One region of the Oceanobacillus luteolus genome, then DNA from elsewhere that is predicted to be linked to it. Evidence: riboswitches for the same ligand, from Rfam matches in the RefSeq annotation. Region 1 holds a riboswitch; each other region holds the start of a gene.
The links. A riboswitch is a leader RNA that binds a small molecule or an ion and turns the genes downstream of it on or off. The one in region 1 is predicted to bind thiamine pyrophosphate.
Positions count from the first base shown of each region.

Region 1 (5,030 bases):
ACGACACACCACGTATTCTGACACTAGCAGATGGGGACATCGATAGGGTGAAACTTCTCTATCTATTCCAACTATCTTTTATCGGAACGCCATGTATTTATTATGGAGACGAGATTGGGATGTCTGGTGGTCAGGATCCAGGTTGCCGAGCATGTATGATTTGGGACGAGACGAAACAAAACAAAGAATTATTTACATTTGTTAAAAACTTGATTGAACTGCGTAAAAACGTTCCTGCTTTTGGTAATGACGGTACTTTCAAGATTTTAGCTTTTGATAATCAATCCAATACGTTAATTTACCAAAAACAAAGCCATAACCGAAAGATCCTTTTTGCCATCAATAATAGCTCGAAAAAACAAGCTGCACATCTACCTGATTTTCAAAAGTCTTCTTGCAGTGAACTGCTCATAGGAAAAGATAGTGAAGCTGCTTATCATAGAGTACCGTTTGAAATGGAACAGATTGAAGTTCCCTCTATGGGCTTTCGGATATTTGAATATCGACTATAAATAAAAGTTCAATATCAACAATAAAACACCACCTCTAGGATACTGAAACCTCGAGGTGGTGTTATAAGAAACATAATTTCTACAATCCGCTTATTTTTTATTTAGAGTGATTAGTATCTCAACCCGTCTATTCTTCTGACGGTTTTCTTCCGTTGAATTTGGAACAGCTGGTTTATACTCTCCATATCCTTTCGCACTAAACATCGTCGGATCCAGTTTTTCATTTTCAAGCATAAGCTTCATGAAATTGACGGCCCTAGCGACACTAAGCTCCCAGTTCGAAGCATATGAGCTGTTCGAGATCGGAATATCATCCGTATGTCCACTAACAATGACTTCATGCGGCGGATCGAAGTAAAGAAGCTCTGCAACCTCTTCCGCTGTCTGCTTTGCATGCTCTTTTACTTCGGAACTGCCTTTATCGAAAAACACATCGTCGACAATAGTCAGCTTCAAGCCTTCCTCTGAGAGTGCTGTTTGGAATTTTTCTTCCAACTCATGCTCCTCGATATAGGTGTCGATGCTCTCTTTCATTTGCTCCAATGGTGATCGATCAGAAGTCCCTTCATCAGGAACCTCGCTTTCATCAGAATGTTCTTTTGGAATAGGTTTTTCATCGGATTCATTATCGTTCACCGGTGTCTTTCTAGGTAACTCCTCTTCCAGTATTCCAGCACCACCTAGCGAGAACTCACCACGAAATACTTGTGCCAGCTTCTCATATTTTTGGGAATCCACTTCACTGGCGGCAAACAAAATGATAAATAGTGCGAGTAGAAGCGTGAGCATATCAGAATAAGGAAGTAGCCAGGATTCACTAATTTCCGTCCGCTTTTTCTTTTTTCTCCTACTCATATGAATTCTCCTGTTTCAACTCGCCCGCTTCCTTCTCAGAAAGGAAAGCGTTCAGTTTCTCCACCATCATGGAACGGGAATGACCATAAGCCAACGAAACGATACCTTCTATAATCAACTCTTTTTGTTGTACTTCCTTTTTAGACTTCTCCCGTAATTTGTTCGCAAAGGGATGCCATAACACATACCCCGTAAAAATCCCCAACAACGTCGCAATGAATGCAGAAGAAATCGCATATCCCAAAGCATCTGTATCAGACATATCAGCTAATGCCGCAATAAGTCCTACTACTGCACCTAGTACCCCTAATGTTGGAGCATATGTACCAGCTTGCGTAAACACGCCTGCCCCTTCCTCATGCCTTTCTTCCATTGCTTCTATTTTCTTTATCAGAACATCTTTTATGTACTCTGTTTCCTGTCCATCCACCATCATTTGAATCCCACTGGATATGTAAGGGTCATTGATGGATTCTATTTCTCTTTCCAATGCGAGCAAACCTTCTTTCCTTGTCAGATCAGCCCACTCACCAAATTGTTGAATCAATGCTTTGTTGTCCAATTTCTGTTCTGTAAATAATATCCGAAAAAATGACGGGACTTTTCGAATCGTGCTTGCAGGGAAAGCTATCATTACTGATGCTACTGTTCCGAGAATAATTACAAGGATAGCCGCCAGATTGAATAAGGCTGATAAGCTCACACCTTTTAATATCATCCCTAATCCAATTGCAAGTAAACCAATTAGCAATCCGATTATCGTCGTTAAATCCAAAGATATCCACCTCAATTGCGATATATTTTAAGTTTGATTGTTTTCCAATTAACAACCCGGTCTTTTGCCCTATATCTTTTATCGGGATAATTCGGTGGATATCAAGGTATATTTTAAACGTAGAATGTTCTGTATTTTGAGAAGTATATCGATGCAAAGTTTATTTGTCTTTATTTAAGACTTTCACTTACATGAAATGGATAAAGAACACCAACTAAAAAGTTGACGTTTCCTTAACCTACTTTATAACTAGATCAGCAATATGTTTTTCTAATCTGTTATTAAAGTCTTCCATTACTTCGAGCCATACTCCGGTTATACAGTTTCGTAACAACAAGTAACCCAAGCATAGCACCGGATACACTACTGACTAGAAAAGCTGGGATAAAAGCAAATGCACCAACAGAAGAACCCATAAAAACATGGGCAAACGGAACCGCAAACAATGCGCCAATTATGCCGCTTCCGATACCTTCACCTACAGCAGCAAGTGACCTCTTCTCCGTTTTTTTATAAAGTACTCCAGCCAAGAACGCCCCAACCATTGCACCTGGAAACGCCAGGAATGTTCCAAGTCCGAGCATATTGCGTAATAAACTGATCATAAACGCAATGACAACAGCCGGGCCCGGCCCCAATGCAACAGCCGCCATGACATTGATGGCATGCTGCACTGGATACGCTCTTGCCACTCCTGCCGGGAACCAAATCAATTGCGCGCTGATTGTGCCAATCGCAATAAAAACTGCCATGGTAGTGATCAAACGTGTTTTATTCATCCTTTCACCTCCACTTTATAGGGAACCAAAGAAATAAAAAAGCCAGATCCATAGGACCTGACGGCAGAAAAAAGTATGAGAATTTACCTCACTACTTCCCTCCGCTGGTACTAACCAGATCAGGTCGATAAGAGTCGGAAAGAATAGCCTTTCCTCTCAGCCCGCATTGTAGGCACCCCTAGTAGTTTTAAAGCTTATTAGATTCGTGATAAGCTTACCAAATGTAGTGAGTATGTCAACTATGGAGATTTTTCAGCATAAGGTACTAAAAACCAAAAACAAAGTTGAACTGATATTATTTCCTCTTGACATCCGTACTAATTTTCGTTAAATTATAAATAATAAAACTATAATAGCTGCTTATTCTAATTGACTCTGTTGTACAAACAGAGCATTCCATTAGATAAAACCAGTGATATTGCGTGGATGTATGGCACAGAAAAACGCTATGCTTCCACCTATATTACTGGTTTTTTATATTAAAAGGAGGTATCACTATGGAGTTAGAAAAACTGATTGAACTAGACAAGAAACATTTTATCCATCCCACTTCATCGATACAGCAACAACAAGCTAATGGACCGAAAGCTATTATTAAAAAAGGCGAAGGAATTTATTTAACTGACAAAAATGACAACGTTTACATTGATGCCATGTCATCACTTTGGAATGTCAATGTTGGCCACGGAAGAGAAGAGTTAGTCGAAGCAGCTGCAGAACAAATGAAAAAATTAGCATTCAGTTCCACTTTTTCTACGTTTAGTAATGAGCCTGCTATATTATTAGCTGAAAAAATCAGTTCCATTGCTCCTAAAGGGTTAAATGCTGTGTTTTTTACTTCTGGTGGTTCAGAGTCCAATGATACTGCGATCAAACTAGCAAGGCATTACTGGAGAATTCAAGACAAGCCAGAAAAGAGAAAAATCATTGGACTTAATCGTGCTTATCATGGGGTGGCAGCTGCATCAACAAGTGCTACAGGTATCCCTGAATTTTGGAGCATGGCAGGTAAAATGATGGTTGATATTTACCACGCCGATAATCCATATGGAAATGGAACAGTAAAAGCGATCCAATCCCTTCGATCAGTCATTGAAAGTGAGGGACCTGAAACAGTTGCAGCTTTTATCGCTGAGCCAATTCAAGGAGCTGGTGGAGTACTTATCCCGCCGAAGGACTATTTTCAAGAAGTGCGCAATCTCTGTGATGACTATGGAATATTATTTATTGCCGATGAAGTCATCACTGGATTTGGACGAACTGGAAAATGGTTTGGTATTGAAAACTATGGTGTCACGCCTGACGTGATTTCTTTTGCAAAAGGTGTTTCAAGTGGCTACATCCAACTTGGAGGAGTGATTGTATCTGATCAAATCCATGATGTACTGAAGGATAAGTCTTCCGGAACATTATTCCATGGATACACGTATAGTGGTCACCCGACTGCAGCTGCTGTTGGACTGAAAAACATTGAAATTTTAGAAGAGGAAGAGCTGGTGGAGAATTCGAGAGCAATGGGAGAAGTAATGCTCGAAGGTTTTAACAAGCTGAAAGAAGACTTGGACATTGTTGGTGATGTTCGTGCTATCGGCCTACTCGGAGCAGTGGAGCTTGTGGAAGACCCTGCTTTAAACAAAAGATTTTCCAGAGATTTACAAGTAGCACCAAAAGTAATTGAAGCATTGCATCAAAGAGGAGTCATTTGCCGTGCTGTAACGTATGAAGATACAGATATCATTTGCTTCTCCCCTCCTTTAATCATTAACAAGAAGCAAATTGAAACAATGACCGAAAAACTGCACGATGCCATCAAAGAAGTTAGAAACGGACTGTCAGCAACTTTAAAATAACCTGCGATTTTGGTGAAGCATTTCACCATGGATTCCAGTAAGGGGGACGTGTAATGAATTCGGATCAACAATTACTTAAACTGCTAGGTAACAAAGATGTCCTAGCGCTCGCTTTTGGTGCAATGATCGGTTGGGGATGGGTTGTAACGACCGGGATTTGGATTAATCAGGCTGGATCATTGGGGGCGATCCTAGCATTTGTTATTGGTGGAATAATGGTTGTATTTGTTGGCCTCACCTATGCAGAATTGGCTTCGGC
Region 1 covers NZ_JBHUDE010000162.1:8,043-13,072, forward strand. The annotation lists gene ACFSBH_RS19000 (glycoside hydrolase family 13 protein) at 1-512, shown strand, start outside; gene motB (flagellar motor protein MotB) at 603-1,367, opposite strand; gene motA (flagellar motor stator protein MotA) at 1,360-2,142, opposite strand; gene thiW (energy coupling factor transporter S component ThiW) at 2,424-2,921, opposite strand; TPP riboswitch at 3,001-3,111, opposite strand; gene ACFSBH_RS19020 (aminotransferase family protein) at 3,419-4,771, shown strand; gene ACFSBH_RS19025 (APC family permease) at 4,825-5,030, shown strand, end outside.

Region 2 (5,030 bases), on a different contig from region 1:
GAGTCTCCGCGATATCATTGACAGAATGTTCTCCGGTACATAATAAATTCAAAATACGTATTCTAGTCGGATCCCCCAACGCTTTGAATGTTTGGGAAACGACAAACAACGTCTCTGCGTCCAAGTGCTGCTCTTCTTCACGAAAAACCTCTAGTTTTTGCTCTTCCGTCATTTTTATTGCACCTCTAAGATTTATTATATGAGCATATGTTCATATGTTGACTATAAAACAAAAAACAATCCGAGTCAAATAAGTATATTGATTTGACTTTACCCGTAAAACGATATAGATGAACATGCTTTAGTATATTCTAGCTGCATATAAATGTTATGATGATTCTGCACAGGGAGGGATGGATATTGAAGATAATCAAGGTGCTTTTAGCAATTTCAGTTATTGCATTAGCTCTCGTTAGTCAGTTCAATGAAAGTATGAACGTATCATGGATTTTATTGTTTTTACTCGGGGCTTTGCTACTTGCGATGGGAGCGGAACAGCTGCAAAAAAAACAAAGGTCCATTGGATATATATTGATTTTGACTGCTTTTTTCAACTTTGCAGTCTCTTTGAAAATTGCTTTATAAATGAAAGTAATAGGAGGAAGTGCCATTCTAGGCACTTCCTCATAAGCAGTACTTTTATCCAACTGTCGATTGTATCTTATCTGTCGGCCACATCTCGATATTCTCAGCCATTTCCCAAAACATATACTCAAATTTACTCGTTTTCACCACAATATCTTCAAGTGCTTGTAGCTCTCTTTCTAACTTTCCAGTTGCATATTCATTGATAAGGTTTTTACAGTTCTCAGCGATTTCAGTAAAGTCTTCGGATGAATACATTCTTACCCAATTTCCGTAAAATTCATGGTCTGCAGCTCCTGGCCACTTCACCAGTTCCTTACCAATGTAGTTATAGCTCCATGCACAGGCTAGCACTGCCGCGATGGCATTCTCCACGCCTCCAAGTTGGGAAACATTCAGCATGTAACTCGTGTATGCTGTCATAGTTGATGATGGTTCTGTCGCTTCCAGTTCCTCATTTGTAATTCCGAACTTTGCTGCGTACTCCCTGTGCAGCTCCATTTCCATAGTTAACGTGCCATGCAGTAAATTCGCAAACATCGTCATCGTCTCTAGGTCAGGCGCTTTAGCACTTCCAATCGCAAAGACTCGGGAATACTCGATCAAGTATACGTAATCCTGCTTCATATAATGTTTAAATTTTTCTTTATTAAGTGTCCCATCCCCAATCCCCTTCACAAACGGATGATCCAAATACGCCTCCCAAATCGGTTGTACCTTTCTCCATAGTCTGTCTGTAAACTGTTCACTCATGCTTCTCTTCCTCCCTTTTTTGGTATAGAATTCCTTCGCACCACAAAGAGATTGGCAAATGCTATACGATTTTTACATCGCCCGTTCAAGCAAAAAGCCGCCTTCTTCTGCATAAGAAAAAGACGGCCTATGTATACGAATTTACGCTCATAAGTCATACGTACACCGCTTTCTTTCGCTAGCATAAACTAGATCAAGTTCAAAGGGTTGAGACAGTATTCCAACTGACTCTCTCAGCAATTTTGCACCCCTAGTGGTGAGAAATATTCTATTAACTATACTATTGCATATTCGAGAGCAGTTATCAAGGGAAGACCTTGATGAAGGCACGCCAGCTATTCTGTGATATGATTCTTTCTTATCATCTCTAACATCAATTCCCTCGGATTAAATGCATGACTTTCTATTCCATCCTGAGAATCGTTTTCTTTCAAGATATTGATTTCATGATTGAGATGCTCCATTTTTCGATCCAGTTCTGCTACAGTGTCAGCGGCTTCTTTTAATTGTTCTGTCAAATGCCCAGGTATTTGTTTATCATATTTATAATATATTTTGTGTTCGAGGCTCGCCCAAAAGTCCATAGCTATCGTGCGAATTTGCATTTCGACATAAACTTTTTCAACCCGGTCCGACATAAAGACGGGAATTTTCAAGACAAGATGTAAGCTGCGATACCCATTTGGCTTCGGATGCTTAATATAATCCTTTACTTCAATTACTTCAACATCCGACTGTGATTGGATCATTTCACTAATACGGTAAATATCTGATTCAAATGAGCAGGTGATACGAATTCCAGCTATATCCCTAATATTTTCCTTAATAACCCCTAAAGATAACGGTAATCCTTTCCTATGAGCTTTGTTCATTATGCTTTCCGCAGATTTCACACGTGTACTCACATGTTCAATTGGATTATAATCATGGATCAATCGGAACTCTTCTTTTAAAATGTTCACCTTCGTACTTATCTCTTCTAATGCAAATTTATATGCCATGCCGAATCTTGTAACTTTTTTTCTTAAATCATCGACGGCTTCTATACTTAAAGGTTCTACTATATCCATTATTTTTTATTCCCTTCGTTCAAGGTTCTAACTCCATTATAATGGATATCCTAGCATTTCTCATTTCAGGGAGCAGAGTACAGCTTTCTAATTCTTACCAAATGCACTCTCCTCTCACTTACTTCTAAAATTTCAAATTCCAAGTCTTCATAAGTGAACTCTTCTCCTTCTTCGGGCAAATGGCTATAACGATTCAAAACAAATCCTGCCACGTTGTCGGCCTCTTCAGGAAGATTAATTTTAAAAACGTTGTTTAGGCGGTGCAGGGAAAGTCTAGCATCACAAATAATTTCTCTATCCGTCTGGCTGTGGATGAGTGCGTCGTCTTCATCCATCTCATCTTCAATATCTTCACCAATCATCGTTTCAATCAGATCCTCGTGGGTGATGAGCCCTTCTGTTCCTCCGTATTCATCCAATACAATTGCAATATGCTTTTTCTTCTCAGTCATTTGTTTAAATACATCTTCTATCAGATTAAATTCATAAACAAACAAGGGATCCATATCAGAGAAATCCTTAATCAATTTATCCCGATTTTTTGCCCACCTTAAAATAAACTTAGAATGAAAGACACCCACAATATTGTCAATATCATCGTCATAAATTGGATATCGTGTATGGTGGTTTGATAGTAAAAATTCTTCCGCTTCTTCAAAGGATATATTTGCCGGAACAGCTTTAATTTCCACCCGATGCGTTTTTAATACATCGGACACGTTTAACGTCTGGAAATCCAATACCGATTTCAAGCGAGACATTTCATCATTCCTAAAAGTTCCTTCTGTATGTGCAATATCAACCATCGCCCGCATCTCCGCTTTAGAGATTGTAACTTCTTGTACCTGATTTCTCCCCAACAATCTAATGGTAGTTTTCGTCAGTAAATTTAATAACCAAATAAACGGCTTTAAAATCATTAGAATAAGCATGGTCGGATAATAAACGATGTAAGCAATCTTTTCAGGAAAAGCTGCTGCGACCGACTTGGGCATTACTTCCGCAAAAATAATAATTAAAACCGTCAGCACAGCGGTTGTTATTCCAATATTCCATCCAAACTCCAGAGCCACAATCGTCACTAAAGAAGGAAGTACGATATTTGGAACATTATTAGCTATTAAGATTCCAGGAATGAATAAGTCCGGGTTATTAACAAGCCTGAGTAATCGCTCTGCTTTTTTATCCCCACTCGCAGCCTTCAATTGCAGCTTCATTTCATTCGTTGCTGTAAGTGCTGTCTCACTGCCGGAAAAATAACTGGATGCGATAAAAAGGATAATGATACTGATGAATAAGATAGTCAAAACATTACACCTACTTTTCCAAACATTTTTCTGTCATTCCAGATGATATTTACAAGTACTCCCTGATTTGCCTCGGAAACAACATAATTTAATCTTTTCCTTGCACGTCACGTAACGTGATGTTCTATGATGAATATAAGAATTTAAAAGGAGAGATTCATAATGAAAGGTCATTATTCTACCGGGGAATTCGCTAAACTGACTGGAGTAAGTGTTCGTACCTTGCAGTATTATGATGATATCGGTCTATTAAAAGCATCACGTTCAGACGGCGACAGAAGATACTATGATGATTCACATTTTATCACGATGCAAAAAATCGTAACATTAAAGTTTCTTGGATTTACCTTAGTACAAATTAAGGAATTGCTTGCCCAAGATAGCTGGAACTTAAAGGAGTCCTTGGAAATACAGAAAATCTTGATGGAAGATAAACTTCTTCAGATTCAAAATGTGCTCAAAACCTTGGACCATGCCATCCAACTAGCGGATGAAAAGGAACGGATCGATGCGGGGATTTTCATATCGATTATCCAAGGGGTTCAGTATGAGGATAAACATAGGGAATGGTTAAATGATGTCTTACCGGTAGAAAAGGTGGAGGACATCTTCAGTATCCCCAAAAGGCAACAACAAGAAATGGAAAAGAAATTCATGCTTATGCTAACTGAGTTGAAAAACAAAACAGGAACAGACCCAAAAGCTGAAGAGATACAACAGCTCGTTAAAAGTTTAATGGAAATGTTTGAAGATATTGTCGGAGAAGATATCCACTCCTTTTATGAAAATTTGGATGAAGAACAATTAGAGGAAGAAGATCCATTGTTTTCTTTGCCTTTTGAAACAAATGAAGTGGAATGGATCAGGGAAGCGATTCAAATATTCTTAGAAACTGATAGAGGAAAGGGTGGATGAATGTGATGGAATGGATATGGATTACAGTTCTAATAATCCCTGGTATAGTGTTGATGACCTTAAATGAAAAAGAGTTATACAAAGAACTATTACCAAATGATACACCTCCTCCCTATATGCTTCGTTTACTGAATCACATCATCGTGGCTTTTCCGTTTACGGTATTGGGTTTATTTTTTTACAAGCGGGCCGATTTAGAAAACGCCTTGACTCTATCAATTGATTGGCTTGTCATTCTCCTTAGCTTGGCATGTGCCTTTATTAACATTGTCGCTTATTATATCTTTCTCAAAAAGAATATCTCTACCAGCACCTTTTATCAAATGGAGAGAACAAGAAAGAAAACGTGGATATCGACACGTTGTTTATATGGTGGAATAGTCGAAGAAATCATCTTCCG
Region 2 covers NZ_JBHUDE010000150.1:14,891-19,920, reverse strand. The annotation lists gene ACFSBH_RS16355 (ArsR/SmtB family transcription factor) at 1-172, opposite strand, end outside; gene ACFSBH_RS16350 (DUF3953 domain-containing protein) at 361-585, shown strand; gene tenA (thiaminase II) at 640-1,338, opposite strand; TPP riboswitch at 1,492-1,600, opposite strand; gene ACFSBH_RS16340 (GTP pyrophosphokinase) at 1,674-2,408, opposite strand; gene ACFSBH_RS16335 (CNNM domain-containing protein) at 2,474-3,715, opposite strand; gene ACFSBH_RS16330 (MerR family transcriptional regulator) at 3,878-4,630, shown strand; gene ACFSBH_RS16325 (CPBP family intramembrane glutamic endopeptidase) at 4,636-5,030, shown strand, end outside.
Region 2: linked by a shared signal. The riboswitch ahead of tenA (thiaminase II) and the one ahead of thiW (energy coupling factor transporter S component ThiW) in region 1 are both predicted to bind thiamine pyrophosphate.

Region 3 (5,030 bases), on a different contig from region 1:
AGCTAATCGTATCGCTCGGATTATTTGGTGTATCCGCAAAGGCAATTGATGTCCAAAGCATGCCAAGCGCAAAGATGATAAACGGCGTAAAATAAAGAAGATACTTTTTCAAACTCACACCACCAAAAAGGAATGTGACAACAAAAGTCCAAATTAAGAATAAGAGTGGTGTAACCGGTTCGAAAATCGTTGCAAGAAATATAATGAACACGATGATCGTCACTGCCTTATAGCTTGGATTAAGTCGTTGTAAGAACATCGTTTACTTCCTCTTCATATATATTTTTTAATTGGACGGCGACTGGTAGGGTAAGCTGCCAAGCTTCCAATTTTTCTGGATCACTCTTCCATAATTCGCTTGGTGAACAGTCCTCAACGACTCTACCGTCCTTCATGATAATGACTCGAGTCGCATAGTCATGGATCAGATCCATATCATGTGTGATCATGATAAGTGTCGCACCGGTCTGATGCTTTTTGTGTAATAGTTTCATAAGCTCTTGATTAGAGTGAGCATCTTGACCAAAGGTCGGCTCATCGAGCAGGAGCAGGGACTGATTGTCAATAAGCATCGTGGCAACGCTCAGTCTGCGCTTTTGCCCTTGGCTAAGTGTAAATGGATGTGCATGTTTCAACTTCAGCAGCCCGCAAGTATCAAGAATTTCTTCCACTTTTTCTTGAACTTGGCTCGGTCGCATATCTTTCCACTGAAGACTGAAGGCGACTTCATCATAAACCGTGTTTGTAATGAATTGGTGCTCCGGATTTTGAAAAACATAGCCAATTTCTTGTCGCAGCATGGATTCCTTCCATTGTTTGATTGGTTTTCCATGAACCAATAGATTTCCAGTGGTTGGTTGCCTTAGTCCCGCAAGCATTCTGGAGAGCGAGGTTTTTCCACTTCCATTGGCTCCTACGATTGCAACAAACTCACCTTGATGGAAAGTAAGTGAAATATTATGGAGAATTTCATGCTTGTTGACCGTCCATGAGATATCTTTCGCTTCCAGCAGGGGAACAGTATTGCTTTCAGTTTTAATAGGCTGATCGATTTCTCTATCTGCCAACAAAACAGGATTTCTTCGATACTCCTCCACCGTTAAAGGAGGCTCCTGTAGATAAGGATGTTCACGTAATATGTGCTCTGTTACCCTTGGAATCCAAATCCCTTCCTCTTTTAATTGCTGCCCTTTTTCCTTAATGACCTCACGTATCGATCCGTCGTGAAAAATCTCACCATGCTGATTAAGTAAAATTACGCGCTCCGTAATCTCTGTCCACCCATCGAGCTTATGTTCAATGACGATTAATCCGAAGTTCAGATTGTTTTTCAAATCTTTAAGGGTGGAGATGAAATCCCTAGTTGCAATCGGGTCCAGATTTGCTGTCGGTTCGTCGAGTATGATAAGCTCCGGCTTCAGTGCAAGGATACAAGCAAGTGCCAGTTTTTGCTTTTGCCCGCCGGAAAGGGTGGCTATGTCTGTTTTTTTATAAGGCAGCATATTCACGAGTGCTAGTGCAGAATCAATTTTTTCTTCCATCTCCTGATGGGCTATTCCGATGTTTTCCAAACCGAATGCCACTTCATCTTCCACGGTCATCATACAAAACTGTGTTTCTGGATCTTGGAAGACGACGCTGACTGCTTGGCTTCTTTCACCAGGTTTCGTTTCCCTGTTTTCGACGCCATGTACAAATACATTTCCACTCATTTCTCCGTCCAGCTCTCTTGGGAAAAGGCCATTCAAGCAGGAGGTTAGGGTGCTTTTTCCGCTTCCGCTTGGCCCTAAGAGCAGCACGCTTTCCCCCCGATTCAGCTTGAAGTTGAGTGAAGAGAGGACATTCTGTTTTTCCATCTCGTAGCGTAACGATAGATTCTCGACCTGCAGTAATGGCTTCATGCAGCATCTTTCCTCTGTTGTTTACCTAAGGCAAAGCTGGATAGAGCGCCTGTCCTTGCAAGCCCTTCACTGAGTGCTTTTCCTAGGAGACCGGCAATGAGTGCTCCACTGATTAAGCGAACGACAAACATGGCGATGACGTATTCGGTGGCAAGTGCAGCATATCCACTCATAAAGTAACCGTATATAAAGCTTGTTACGGATGAGCCCATTCCGGCTGCTATCAATACCCAGGTCGAGTAATTTTTCCAGCGTGTAGCGGCAAAAACAGCTTCGGCTCCAATCCCTTGCACCATTCCTGTAACAATGAGCATCGGCCCGACCGCATTGCCAAGAAGTACTTCAATCATAGCGGCAATGGTTTCTGATAAAAATGCTGCACCTGGCTTTTGCAAGATGTAGGCTGCAATAATCGAAACGATGAACCAAATGCCGAAAATAAAGTCATACCCGATAGGTCCCATAAAGCCAACTAGCAAACTACCAAGTGGTAAAAAGGCAAGATAGACGACTCCAAAGACGACAGCAAGTGCTGCCATCACCACGATTTCTTTAAAACGCCAGTTATTCATCTGCACCGTTTCCTTTGTGGGACGGACTGTTCGCTGAGATGGAGACAGTCATCACGGTGTGACTCGATCCGCGTTCAACTGTGGCAGTGAACACTTGCTCCAATCCACGGAAAATATCACTGGCATCACCATCTAATCGAGTGGAATAATGGGCGGGAGAGACGTTCACATATTCCTTCATTGCTTCAATTTGGTCATAAATAACATCCATATAATTCCCGCCCCCAAGTGGGTAAAGGGAAAACTTCGCTGCCACATATTGTTCGATATCTTTTATAGACTCTGTATTTAATGGGGCATCATCGGTTTCCATATATGCTTCTCCTTGTGAATCTCCTGGGCAGCCGAGTGAGTAGGTTGCTTGGAATGCCACATGTTCACCTGTACTTGCTGCATGGAGAAAGATTGCCTTCGTCACGTCGAAAATATGGACAAGCTTTCCTCTAACTGTCGTCGTCACATCGTCGGTTTTCACATAGACCTTTGATGTATCTGTCTTTTCTAAAGCATCTTTAATGATGGAGATGAAAGAATCACTCATTGGATGGATGGAAAAGCTTGCTCCTGCGATATCGCTCTTTGTACATGCTTGGTTTTGATTTGTCATTGAAAATTCCTCCCCGAAAGTATTTTTGACAATAAAAAAACTGCGTTCCCTGTGGGGGAATGCAGTCTACATGTATGTATCACTCAAAGTTTAATAGATTGCTCTAAAAAACATCGTTTCAGTAAAACATTTCGACCGCACTTCCCCACGCTGGTATTATCCAGATCGGGTGCAAAGGGTCAGAACTCACTTGTTCTTCTCAGCCGCTTTTTGGCTCCCCTAGTGCTAACGCATATTGAGTTTTCTACATGTACCATACCATGGCTGGAAAAGAATGTAAAGGGGATATGCTTGTTGATGTAAATCGTAAAAGTATCTGGAGTCTGTGGATAGGAATGTGGTTTGTATTACGCTATGATGATTGTAAAAACCCTGCTCTGGAGCGAGCGGTCTTAAGTTTAACCGGCAGGGATTATATTTTTATATACTTCTCTGTTCCGTAGGTAATGGCATTGTTTTGTTTGCGTTCCGAATTCTTTTGATATCCAATCGTATCCATAGTGAAAGTGCTAAAGCAATGACGAACAATAAGCTAAAGATGACCATGGTCAGATTATAACTTTTCGTTGAATCATAAATCAGCGATAAGATGAGTGGGCCTGCCAGACCAGCCATTGCCCAGGCGGTGAGGATGTATCCGTGGATAGCGCCCAGTTGCTTCGTTCCAAACAAATCTCCAATGTACGCGGGAATCGAAGCGAATCCTCCTCCATAACAGGAAAGAATAGCAAACAATAAAACTTGGAAAACGATCGGATTCGTTGCGAAAGGCAACATAAAGAATGCGGCAACTTGGATGACGAAAAATACGGTGTATACATTTGGCCGTCCGATATAATCACTTAACGATGCCCAGCCCAACCTGCCAGCTCCATTAAACACACCCATGATGCCAACCATCGTAGCTGCGGCAATCGCAGTCATCCCTGTGATTTCCTGTGCCATTGGTGAGGCGACGGCAAGAATGGCAATGCCACACGTAATATTGATGAACAGCATGAACCAAAGAAACCAAAATCGACGTGTTTTAACGGCTTCATTTGCTGTCAATTGTGATAGATCCGGTTTAATCTTTTGCTTAGAAGCTTCATTTTCCTTAAATCCTTTTGGCAACCATCCCTTAGGTGGAGGAGCTAAATAGAGGGAGGAAAGGTTCATGACAGTAAAGTAAATCGCCCCTAATATGAAAAAGGTAGAAGGAATATTAATCGCTTCAATTAAGGCTGCTGCAAGGGGACCGGAAATCATTGCGGCAAATCCAAATCCCATAATAGCTAGTCCAGTAGCAAGTCCCCTGCGATCCGGAAACCACTTCACAAGTGTAGAAACCGGAGCGATATATCCAATTCCGAGCCCGATGCCACCAATGACACCGTAAAATAAGTATAATAACATTAAGGATTCGGTTAATGTTGCAAGGCCTGAACCAGCAACCCCAACGCTAAAAAACAAAGCAGAAAGCATCCCTGATTTTCTTGGACCATGCTTCTCTACAAACTTCCCCATAAAAGCAGCGGACATCCCTAAAAAGAAAATGGCAATACTGAACGCTGTCGATACCTGTGCTGTTTCCCAGCCGTACTGATCAACCATGGGATTTGTAAAAACACTCCATGCATAAGCAGAACCAATGGAAAGATGAATCCCTAAAGCAGAAGCAGCAATCAACCATCTGTTCTTAACCTTTTCCATGAGGTAACCTCCTTTTTTTATGTATATAAAATATTTTATCTATTTAGTATATTACTTCTAAAATATACAATAAATTGTAAGTGGTTTCAAATTTATTTAATTATTAATAACTTTAATGATACTTGAATAACCTATTGGAAATTCTATCTCTACATTTTCTCTGTGCACATCATCAATACAACAAGCGTGTTTTAATTAAAATTACAGAAGGAATCATATGGGAAGCGGCTAGGCACCGAACTCGAATTATTTAGCTAT
Region 3 covers NZ_JBHUDE010000048.1:1,330-6,359, reverse strand. The annotation lists gene ACFSBH_RS11045 (energy-coupling factor transporter transmembrane component T family protein) at 1-259, opposite strand, end outside; gene ACFSBH_RS11040 (ABC transporter ATP-binding protein) at 240-1,901, opposite strand; gene ACFSBH_RS11035 (ECF transporter S component) at 1,898-2,473, opposite strand; gene ACFSBH_RS11030 (Ykof family thiamine-binding protein) at 2,466-3,080, opposite strand; TPP riboswitch at 3,206-3,311, opposite strand; gene ACFSBH_RS11025 (L-lactate MFS transporter) at 3,501-4,772, opposite strand.
Region 3: linked by a shared signal. The riboswitch ahead of ACFSBH_RS11030 (Ykof family thiamine-binding protein) and the one ahead of thiW (energy coupling factor transporter S component ThiW) in region 1 are both predicted to bind thiamine pyrophosphate.

Region 4 (5,030 bases), on a different contig from region 1:
CAAATGCACCAATCATCAAACCGTTTCCTTCAAGGATGTTACGGAATTCATCTTGTGATAGTTTTTCTAAACTTGCTTTATCCTCCAACTGCTCCATCACAGTATCTTGAAGTAATAAGATGTCAGAGATATATTTTGTAGACAAACGCTTTACAACAAAATCTTTATGTTTAGTTTTCAAGTGGCCGCTGTATAGTATAGTCACTAGTTTCACCTCGAATATAGTATTATGTCATTATTTCATACTACTATATTCTATTTCAAGAACTAAAAAGCAAAACGAGTGGCCATTCGTTTTGCTTTTTAGTTTTATAGGTTGTGTACAGCTTCTTTAATCTGATCAGAATGAGATATGGCAGTAACAACAGCCAAACCATCAGCGCCTGCATCCAATACCGTATCAGCATTCTCCGGCTTTATACCACCGATCGCTACGATTGGTAATTCAGGATGCAATTTCCGGATGTCTTGCAACCAAGCAAGTCCAGCAGGCTTCTTTCCAGGCTTCGTTTGTGTGGCGTAAATTGGGCCTGCCCCCACATAATCGACCAAGTCGATTCGACTTTTCTTCACTTCATCGACGCTGGTGACAGAGAGTCCAATAATTTTATCTGGAAATTGCTCTCTTACTTTTTCCACAGGTGCGTCTCCTTGGCCAACGTGAATTCCATCAGCATCCAAGGTTTCCGCTAAATCGACCTTATCATTTATAATGAAAAGAACTCCATGATCTTTACATATTTTTCTCAGTTTTCTTCCCAACTCGACTTCCGCTTCGCCACTGAGTGAATTTGGCCCCTTTTCCCGATATTGGAATGTGGTGATACCAGCTTGGATTGCCTCTAGTAATGTCTCTTCTGGATCACGGATACAATCTTGGCTTCCCATCACAAAGTATTTTCTTAGTTTAGCTGTTAATGGATTCATGTTGTTTTTCTCCTTTTAGTATTGCTGCATCCATAGAAAGTGCATCAAGAAATGTAGCCATAAATGTTCCCGGTCCTTTTACATGGTCCTGGGCAACTGCATATTCTGCGGCCAAGCCATAAAACTCAACAGCCGTCAGTAACTGCTCCTCAATGGAGTCATCCGTAGATAAACAACTACACATAATCGAACCAAGCAAACATCCGCCTCCTGTTACAAGTGTTAGATAATGATGACCGGTATCATTGGTAAAAATACGTTCACCGACACAAATGACATCGGTTTTACCAGACACGACTACAGCTGTATCATATTTCTCAGCAACAAGTTTTGCTGCATCCTCAATATTTCCATCCCCGACTGAATCAACACCTTTCACTTTCCAGTCCATTCCCGCAAGATGGGCGATTTCACCAGCATTACCCTTGATGACAGTCGGTTTCACTTCAGCCAGTATCCTGTCTACAGCTTGGGAACGGAAAGGAGTTGCGGCATTCCCAACCGGATCAACAAGGACTGGAATACCTTTTTCATTTCCTGCTTTCCCGGCAGCTATCATTGCTGGAATATCTTCTGCGGCTACTGTACCGATATTTATATAAACCGCATCGGCATTCTTGGCCATATCCGCAGCTTCATCGATTGATTTAGCCATCACTGGACTTGCTCCAAAAGCAAGGGTACCATTCGCAACAAAATTCATTGTCGGGGCATTCGTTAAATGATGAATTAACGGTATATTTTCTCGCACTTTTTGAATGATTTTTTCGTTCATGATATTTCCATCTCCTTTTTTATCCTTGGTGCCCAGTGGTTCGTTGGACCGCTTCCCTCTCCAATATCCAAGGAATGTTCGATTGCCTGTGTTATGTATGTTTTTGCATATTCAATCGCCTGTAAAATTGGATAATCTTTTGCTAAATAAGCTGTAATAGCTGCCGATAGCGTACATCCTGTTCCGTGCGTGTTTTTCGTGTAAATTCGTTTACTCGTAAAGCGATGGAAGCTTTCCCCGTCATAAAACACGTCGACAGCTTTCTCTTTATCAATAATATGACCTCCCTTAACGAGAGCAGATTTTGCACCAAACTTTTTCACAATCATTCGAGCCGCATTTTCCATATCGTTAAGATTACGAATCGTGAGCCCGGTGATTGTCTCTGCCTCTGGAACATTTGGTGTCACTACAGTTGTTAACGGCAGTAAGTGGGCTTTCAAATAGTCTTGCGCCTCCTCAGCAATCAGCGGATCGCCACTCGTTGCGACCATTACTGGATCCATTACAAAAGGTGCATCAATCTTTGCTGCATGTTTTGCGACCGTCTCCATGACCTCAACACTTGCCAACATGCCAGTTTTAAAAGCATGTACTGGGATATCATTTGTGATAGATTCAATTTGCTGATTGATGAAGTCAATCGGTGCATGATGCACTCCCTGAACACCAGTTGTATTTTGAGCGGTAAGTGACGTGATCACCGACATACCATAGGTTTGCAACTCCTGAAATGTTTTCAAATCCGCCTGTATCCCTGCCCCGCCACTTGGGTCTGACCCCGCTATTGTTAATGCACATGAAATATTCGTCATGATTCTGCCTCCATCCTTTTTGTCTTTACTTTTCAAATAAAAAATGCCAGGTCCAAATTAATGAACCTGACAATCGAAAGTCTAGTATAAGGCAAACACATTCCAGACTACTTCCCTCCGCTGGCATCACCCAGATCAGGTTCAAAAGAGTTGGAAAGCATACCGGCTTTCCTCTCAGCCCCCATTATAGGGCACCCCTAGTAGTAATTATTGTATTATTTTATTGTATTCAATTAATAGGATGCCAGATTGGTTGGAGAGTGTCAAGGAAATGACCATAGAGTAATATTAAGAACGTAATAGTATGTCTGGTATGTGTATTTTTTTATAAAAGAATATAACTAGAGTCGGGTTAAGTGCATGTAGTGATTGTCTCTACTACTCATTCATGTCCTTAGAATCGAGTTAAGTGCACGAAGAGATTGTCTCTACTATTCTTTCATGTCCTTAGAATCGGTTTAAGAGCATGAAGGAATTGTCTCCACCACTCATTCATGTCCTTAGAATCGGAATAAGGACATGAAGAGATTATCCCTGCCACTCATTCATGTTCTTAGAACCGGGATAAGGACATGAAGAGATTACCCCTGCCACTCATTCATGTTCTTAGAATCGGGATAAGGACATGAAAAGATTATCCCTGCCACTCATTCATGTTCTTAGAACCGGAATAAGTGCACGAAGAGAATGACCCCAAACTCATTCATGTCTTTAGAATCGAAATAAGGACATGAAGAGAGTGACCCCAAACTCATTCATGTCCTTAGAAAAAATAGCATCAGAAAAGCTATGCCTTATTAGAGTCTATATAATAGGTCCATCTTCCAGTTCCGACAGCTTTGTAATGTTGTGATAAAATTCTACGTATTGTCCGAAAACCTACAATTTGGCACCAATCATGTATCTGAACTGTGGTTATTCTCTTATCGGGAAATAAAATCTTAAATTCATCTACAGCTCTTAAAACCGCACCTGTAACATTTTCTTGATGACCGCAAGCATCACAAATGCACTTTCGTTTAACAATGTGGACAAACAGTCTTCTACAGTTTGCACAGGTAATTCCCTTATTCAAATCTTGATATTCAAAATTAGGGAGTTGTTGGTAGCGTGAATTGTCATTACTTAAGCTAATTAATCTTTTGACAAGTCTTCCGTCATTTTCACTTAACCTTTGGTTTTCATTGCCAATTGAATCAAGATACTTTTTTATTTGATTGGGGAATATGATCGGTTTATCAATTGGTGCTTGATATAGGATAAAACTAGGATGGATAAATACGAGAAAAGAAGAAATTGACTTGTTGGAGCCAATACTCCGGAGCAGTTGCCGAAGAAGAGATTCAGTTCTGCTTAACTGATGCGGGGTTAACGACTTCAAAACGTGGTTTCTTATAAAACTTTTCACCTTCAAAATAATACTCTCCATTATAGTTCTTCACTTCAAACAAATAGATTTTAGACGCTGTCACAATTAAACTATCAATTTGAAAAGTCGTCTGTTTTGACTCAAAAAGCAAATCATATAAAACGAGGCCATTCCCCTCTGATTGTTCGATAAGTTTGGAGAATTGCATTTCACCTTCATAACCTTTTTTTAGATTATCATAAAAATGATTTTCCCGTGTTGTTAATTCTTTTCTATCTTTCAGCAATTCAAAGAGCACTAATTCTCTAGATTTTTTACAGCGTTTAATAACTCTCATTTTTCACCCCCCTCTTTATTAAAGCTGTCCAACTTATTATATCATAAATCTCAATATTCTTTCATTTTCACAGACCAAAAAGCTGCCTCCATCCAAGCGACGAAGGCAGCTGTCAATTTTCATTTATTTACTGTAAAGCCTGATCCAAATCCTCAATAAGATCTTCTACATCTTCTAAACCTACTGAAATTCGAATCAAGCCATCCTCTATTCCCAATTCAAGTCTTCGTTCTCTTGGAATCGAAGCGTGTGTCATTTTTGCCGGTAAGGAAATGAGGCTTTCAACGGCTCCTAGGCTCTCAGCTAGAGAGAAGTAGCGAACTTTATTTAATACGTCTAATGCCTTTTCTTCACTCTCCACGGTGAAGGAAACCATTCCCCCAAACCCGCCAGATTGTTTAGCATGGATATCACGATTCGGGTGCTCTGGTAATCCTGGGTAATACACCTTGCCGACCTTCGGATGATCCACTAGATATTCAACAATCTTCTGGGTATTGCTTTCGATTTCTTCCATACGAATTCCTAATGTCCGGATTCCGCGAACCAACAACCAGCTGTCATTTGGAGCCAATACCCCACCAGAAGCATTCTGGATAAAGTGGATTTCTTCTCCAAGCTTTTCATCGTCCACGACGACAAGTCCTGCTACAAGGTCACTATGCCCCCCTAAATATTTCGTAGCGCTATGAACGACAATGTTAGCTCCCAGATCAATCGGGTTTTGCCAGTATGGTGTATTGAATGTATTATCAGCAATCAGCAATACGTTTTTCTCTTTCGCAATGTTTGCTAATTCCTTGATGT
Region 4 covers NZ_JBHUDE010000116.1:1,547-6,576, forward strand. The annotation lists gene ACFSBH_RS13135 (GNAT family N-acetyltransferase) at 1-205, opposite strand, end outside; gene thiE (thiamine phosphate synthase) at 310-927, opposite strand; gene thiM (hydroxyethylthiazole kinase) at 908-1,702, opposite strand; gene thiD (bifunctional hydroxymethylpyrimidine kinase/phosphomethylpyrimidine kinase) at 1,699-2,517, opposite strand; TPP riboswitch at 2,613-2,726, opposite strand; gene ACFSBH_RS13155 (hypothetical protein) at 3,305-3,898, opposite strand; gene ACFSBH_RS13160 (nuclease-related domain-containing protein) at 3,861-4,223, opposite strand; gene ACFSBH_RS13165 (bifunctional cystathionine gamma-lyase/homocysteine desulfhydrase) at 4,351-5,030, opposite strand, start outside.
Region 4: linked by a shared signal. The riboswitch ahead of thiD (bifunctional hydroxymethylpyrimidine kinase/phosphomethylpyrimidine kinase) and the one ahead of thiW (energy coupling factor transporter S component ThiW) in region 1 are both predicted to bind thiamine pyrophosphate.